Linked DNA regions of Microbulbifer sp. GL-2. The protein of the gene in region 2 interacts with the protein of the main gene of each other region in a pairwise test. Links are inferred from orthologs where the notes say so. Each region holds a gene or a part of one and is shown on either strand. Other genes may lie near its edges. The genes, in order: GL2_RS12635 and GL2_RS00540.

What was found.
Region 1: the proteins of GL2_RS00540 (region 2) and GL2_RS12635 interact in binary tests that used the Escherichia coli proteins (3 or more experiments, as listed by UniProt). The link is inferred for Microbulbifer sp. GL-2 from one-to-one orthologs.

Annotation. Positions count from the first base shown.
Region 1 is NZ_AP019807.1:2,895,153-2,898,437, reverse strand. Bases 1-2,965 are described here. They hold GL2_RS12635 (regulatory protein RecX), read right to left. Parts: upstream 1,744-2,965; coding sequence 1,258-1,743; downstream 1-1,257. Other genes in these bases: GL2_RS12625 (CinA family protein), read right to left, coding at 2,950-2,965; recA (recombinase RecA), read right to left, coding at 1,744-2,778; glpK (glycerol kinase GlpK), read right to left, coding at 1-1,161. In the rest of the region: more of GL2_RS12625, read right to left, coding at 2,966-3,285. UniProt on the Escherichia coli protein: Modulates RecA activity through direct physical interaction. Can inhibit both RecA recombinase and coprotease activities. May have a regulatory role during the SOS response. Inhibits DNA strand exchange in vitro.
Region 2 is NZ_AP019807.1:118,458-121,522, forward strand. Bases 46-2,790 are described here. They hold GL2_RS00540 (flavodoxin), read right to left. Parts: upstream 1,822-2,790; coding sequence 1,270-1,821; downstream 46-1,269. Other genes in these bases: GL2_RS00530 (S9 family peptidase), read left to right, coding at 46-760; GL2_RS00535 (hypothetical protein), read right to left, coding at 886-1,263; GL2_RS00545 (Spy/CpxP family protein refolding chaperone), read right to left, coding at 2,037-2,507; GL2_RS00550 (response regulator transcription factor), read left to right, coding at 2,673-2,790. Outside these bases: more of GL2_RS00530, read left to right, coding at 1-45; more of GL2_RS00550, read left to right, coding at 2,791-3,065. UniProt on the Escherichia coli protein: Low-potential electron donor to a number of redox enzymes. Involved in the reactivation of inactive cob(II)alamin in methionine synthase.

The DNA.
Region 1 (3,285 bases), 2.8 Mb from region 2 along the record:
CAACTCGTCACTCTGATAGGCAATAGACTCGAGCGTAGCGCGCACTATCTCCGCGCGGCCGGTACCACGACTCAAGCCACACACGGTGCCCCTTGCCGACGGATTCCAATGGGGGGCACCCAGGCCACTGAATGCCGGCACCAGATAAACTCCGCGGGTGTCGGCAATACTCTGTGCAATTACCTCAGTATCCACCGCCCTTTGAATGAGACCCATCTCGTCGCGCAGCCACTGGATTGCAGAGCCCGCAGTAAACACCGAACCCTCAACCGCATAGGCGGGAGCACCACTAATATCACAAGCAATAGTGGCAAGCAGGCCAGCCGGCAGCTCAGGGCGTTTTTCACCCGCAAATGCCAACATAAAGCAGCCCGTACCATAGGTGTTTTTAATCTCTCCAGGACGGAGACAACCCTGGCCAAACAGCGCCGCTTGCTGGTCGCCGGCCACGCCACAAATGGGCGCACAGGCTCCCAGGAACGCCTCGGGATCGGTATCGGTAAAATGACCGGCAGACGGCCTGATTTCAGGCAGGATGGATTCCGGGCAATCAAACAGCGCCAGTAGCTCTGGGTCCCAACGTTTTTCCTCGAGGTTATACAACAGGGTACGGCTGGCATTGGTGTGATCAGTCAGGTGCGCGCGGCCACCACTCATCTTATACATCAGCCAGCTGTCCACTGTGCCAAAGCACAAGTCGCCACGGCGGGCACGGGCCAGCAATTGAGGCTGCTCACGGAAGACCCACAGCAGCTTACTCGCAGAAAAATAAGCATCAAGCAGCAAACCGCTGCGCTCACGCAACCAGCCAGCCTTACTTGTCACGGCCAGCTCCTGGCAGATTTCCGCAGAACGGCGACACTGCCAGACGATGGCGGGGTGTACTGGCTCACCGGTATGTCGATCCCACAGAACCGTAGTCTCGCGCTGGTTAGTAATACCAATCGCCATGATATCGGATGCGCGAATACCGGCACGCTGTAGCGCAGCAGCGCAGACCCGCCGCGTTACCTGCCAAATCTCTTCAGCATTCTGCTCGACCCAGCCGGGCTGGGGATAATAATTGGGTATTTCGGAATAACTGCGGCCAATCAGGCTGCCGCTGCTATCAAAGACAAAGGCTGTAGTGCCTGTGGTGCCCTGGTCTATGGATAGGATCATAGGGTGTCTCGCGCTTATTATTTTCGCTCTCACTATCGTGGTTCTGAGCCGCAGAAATACTGCGATGCCTCAACCAAGATGAGAGTATAAGCCCGTTTACTTCTCGTCCAGCGCCCAACTGATGGCATCAGCAGGGAAACCGCGATATGCCAGGTAGCGCTGACGCTTTGCCCGCTCCTTTATTAGTTGGTCCCGCGGCAGCGCCTCACTAATGGGGTTTCGGTATTTGCGCTGCAACTGTTCCTGCGCCAATACAAACCAATCGGCTTCCACCTGCCCCAGTGCCCAGGCAGCCAGCTCAGCGGTTATACCGCGTTGCTGTAGCTCTTGACGGATACGCACGGGGCCTTGGCCACGCTGAACGCGCGAACGGGCAAAAACCTCAGCAAAACGCTGTTCCGATTGATAATTGAGCTCTTGTAGGCGCTCAAAAAGAGCTTCGAAATTGGCAGAAGGGAATTTGCCCATCAGTTTCCGCCTCAACTCGAGGCGCGAGTGTTCACGACGGGCAAGTAACTCAAGCGCTGCGCCAAACAGCGCTTGAGCTGAATCAACGGAAAGCTCCGTTTTGGTATAAGGCACTTACTCTTCCGAGAGTTCTGCGGCCTCTTCGGGGCTGGCTGGAACCAGGTCACCCAGCAGCTGCGCGCGCAGCTGCCCTTCAATCTCATTACGGATATCCTGGTTCTCACGCAGGAACTTGGTAGCATTGGCCTTGCCCTGGCCAATCTTATCCCCTTTATAGCTGTACCAGGCACCAGCCTTATCAACCAAGCCCATCTTCACGCCGTAATCGACAATTTCACCAACCATGTTGATGCCTTCGCCATACATGATTTGGAATTCAGTCTGTTTGAACGGCGGTGCCACCTTGTTTTTCACCACCTTAACGCGAGTCTCGTTCCCCACCACCTCATCGCCATCCTTCACGGCACCGATGCGACGGATATCCAGGCGTACGGAGGAGTAGAACTTGAGTGCATTACCACCGGTAGTGGTTTCCGGGGAGCCAAACATCACACCGATCTTCATACGGATCTGGTTGATGAAGATTGCCAGGGTATTGGTATTCTTGATATTACCGGTCAGCTTACGCAGGGCCTGGGACATCAGGCGGGCCTGCAGGCCAACATGGGAATCGCCCATCTCACCCTCAATCTCCGCGCGCGGGGTCAGGGCCGCTACAGAGTCCACAACCAGTACATCCACAGCACCGGAACGCACCAGCATGTCAGCCACTTCCAGGGCCTGCTCGCCGGTATCCGGTTGTGAGACGATCAGCTCATCAACATTTACACCGAGTTTCTCGGCGTAGATAGGATCGAGCGCATGCTCAGCGTCAACAAACGCACAAGTGCCACCTTTGCGCTGGGCTTCGGCAATCACTTGCAGGGTCAGAGTGGTTTTACCGGAGGATTCAGGGCCATAGATCTCAACAATACGGCCGCGCGGCAGGCCGCCAATACCCAGGGCCACATCCAGGCCTAAGGAGCCAGTGGAAATCGCCGGGATACGCACGCGCTCCTTATCTCCCATGCGCATCACTGTGCCTTTGCCAAACTGGCGTTCGATCTGCGAGAGCGCCGCCTTTAGCGCCTTGTCTTTATTGGAATCCATGACCATTCCCATATTGCTGAGCTGTGTTGATTGGTGGCAAGCTTAACGAAGGATTACTGTATAGGCAACCAGTAATTCCGGCACAACCGGTACCAGTCGCCATCGCGCAAATTATGGGCCTTAGGCAGCTGCAAAGCTCGCCCTATATTGCCCGGTTAACCCCTAGCAGCCTTAAACCGGGTGCTCATCCAGGATAGCGAGCATACCTGTGATTGCTTCTCTCACCGTTTGCGCCTGCACATCAGCCCTATCGCCTTGAAAATGAAAGCAGCGGGCATCGATCTGTACAGGCTCCTGCCCATCGGCATGAGCCCAGGCAATCCAGACGGTACCCACAGGCTTCTCTTCTGTACCACCATCGGGACCGGCGATACCGCTCACCGCAACAGCTAGATTGGCATCCATCATTGCTAACACACCACAGGCCATCTGACGGGCAACCGGCTCACTGACAGCACCAAACTGCTGTAAATCCTTGGCGTCTACACCCAGAACGCTGTGTTTGAT
Region 2 (3,065 bases):
GATCGGGGTATATCTCACATTCCCACAAGGTTCCAATGAACACCAACCTATGGTAGTTCTACCCCACGGTGGACCTCACGCCCGCGATTATTGGGGGTATGACCAGGAAGCACAGATCCTCTCTCAAAATGGCTACCTGGTTCTCCAGGTAAACTTCCGTGGCTCTACAGGCTATGGAAGTCATTTTTATAGGGCAGGCAGACTCGAGTGGGGAGGAAAAATCCAAAAGGATATCGCCGATGCGGTTAACTGGGCAATAAATAAAGGCTATGCAGACCCAGAGAGAATTTGTATTTATGGTGCCAGCTTTGGTGGTTACTCCGCCCTGATGAATCCAATCAGGTATCCCGAACTCTACAAATGTGCCATTGGCTATGTGGGAGTATATGACTTGGAGATGATGTACAAGAAAGGAGACATAAAGCGTCGAGATAGAGGCCTCGCCTACCTAAAAAGGGAACTAAGTAAAGATAAGAACTTCCTTAGGGAAAACTCCCCAATCCACAATACCAATAAACTCAATCTCCCTTTGTTTATTGTGCATGGAGAAAAAGATGAGCGCGTACCTGTTGAACATGCTGAGGAGCTACTGGAGAAACTTGCAAAGGAGGGAAAACCAGCAAAGAGCCTAATTGTTGCTAACGAGGGCCATGGTTTTTATAGCGAGGAAAACAATATGAAACTCTATACTGAGATCCTGAGCTTTCTCGATCAGCATATCGGGGTCGGTGCCACAGAAAGACAACCTGGTGAAGGCTAGCTGCTGCTCACTTAATCAGCCACTATCAGGTGGAAAAACCTCCTGATAGTGGAGCTTCCTCTAGCCTAATAAAGACAAGATCTACAAAGCCTACGAACCATGCCGGAAGTAGACTTATCGATTCCCTAATGAAGGCGCCCGGAACTCCGCTGCTCCTCATCGGGTTTATCTGCAGCCTCTTCCAGCCCATGTGACAATACAAAATAAAAAATTACCTGCACCTGTCCATGAATTTCGGTAACCAAATCGAAATTAAATTCCCCTCTTTCCCCAGCACTGACTCGAACAGAGGATACATGAGCAGGCTCAACAAAGAACTCTGCTACAGGGCGCTTTCCTCGCATAACTTGGATAAGCAAGGTATGGGCATCCTCTTCAGCAAAGAGCCAATGGTAGTCATCATCATCGTAAACTACTGAGTCTGTACTACCTGCACGAAGGATACAGTTGGGGTGCTCGGCCAACCAAGCCCAGAACTCTTTAAAGGGGATTGCCTGCTGCATGCAATTCTAATCATCCAACTCGATGACGCTGTCAGCACCACCAGCAAGAGTAAACTCGTCAGCAATTTGCTTGCACCAGAGGTTAAGACGCTCGGCGGTCAACTCTTCCTGCTGGTCTTCATCGATAGCGAGGCCCATAAACTTGCCCTCGCCCTCAATTTCCGCCTTGGAGGCCTCAAATTCATAGCCTTCAGTGGACCACAAACCGATAATTGTTGCCCCCCGCCCGACAATCACATCGTGCAACATGCCCATGGCATCGAGAAAATAATCACCGTAACCGAATTGATCACCCAGGCCGAACAGCGCAACCGTCCTGCCGCTGAAGTCAATTTCCTGTACATCCTCCCAGAATTCCTCCCAGTCGGACTGGATCTGACCGAAGTCCCAGGTGGGAATACCGAAAATCAGTTGTTCGTAGTTGGCGATATCCAGCTGAGTGACATCGGCAATATCAAACAGATTGACACTATCCTCCCCCAGACGGGCGCGAATGCGCAGGGCTATGGATTCGGTGTTGCCTTCGTCACTGCCATAAAACAAGCCGATTTTGCTCACAGTCATTCCTCTCCGCCCTTACCGGGCCACACTAGATACCTATTTGCGGGGCGGCGTATTCTCCCAGCAATGGATGGATGCAGCAAGCTGACCTGGAGAAGTTGGGGGGAAGGACAGAAAAAAGCCCCCGATGAAGGGGGCAAGGGGTTATGAACCTACCGGGCCTCTGGGGAAGGGTGCACCCGGCGGATCGCACAAGCTGCCAATAGCTGAGGTCAGGACTCTGAAGATCTGCGCTCAAGGCGGTCTTTACGCCACTTCATACGATGTTCTTTACGTTCAGCCTTCAGTTCTTCAAACTTGGCTTTCTGCTCTTCGGTGAGAATCGCCTCAAATTGCTGGCGCATCTGATAGTGATTTTGCATCTGTTGAACCTTCAGTTTGCCCAGTTCAGCGCCAAGTTGATCCACTGTAGCTTGATCAGCACCGGACTCAATGGCAGCGTGGATCCGCTTGCGCAGTTCGTTCGTCTGTTCACGCTGGGCCTTTCTCGCCTCTCGGGTGCCATCTCGGTTGGCTTTTAACTGGGCCTTCTGCCCTTCGGTCAACTGCAACTCACGGGCTATATGCTCAAAACCGCGCTTGTGGTGCCCCTCGCCTCCACCGTAGGCCATTGTTGCAGCAGGGAAGGCCAAAACACCCGCCAAGGCCAAACTACTTACCGCCAGCTTCCAGTTCTTCATCATTTCGTCCTCTCGTTTGTATTCAATGACTTCATAGTAAGTGTGGCCTGTGTAAACAGGGGCAAACCGCAGTAAACAATTGTTAAGAACGGTAAAAAGCCCATGAAGACGAGATAACTAGCGCCAGTGCTTTGCATATAATGGCCCCACAGCTACTGAGAGAACGCCATGAGCCGAATCCTTCTGATCGACGACGACACAGAACTGACCGACCTGCTGAGGGAGTTCCTCACCGGCGAGGGGTTTGAAGTAACTGCGGCCAACGATGGTGGCCGCGGGCTGGAGCTGGCGCAGAGCCAAAATTTTGATGCCCTGGTGCTGGATGTGATGCTGCCGGTACACAATGGTTTTGATGTTCTGCGCAAACTGCGTGAGGAGGCATCCCCCACAAGCCGCTCCCTTCCCGTCATCATGCTCACTGCAAAGGGCGATACCGTGGACCGGATTGTGGGCCTGGAGATGGGGGCCGACGACTACTTGCCCAAACCCTGCAATCCGCGCGAGCTTGCAGCACGCCTGCGAGCGATACTGCGCCGCGGCCGGGTCGAGGCAGAGGAAAGT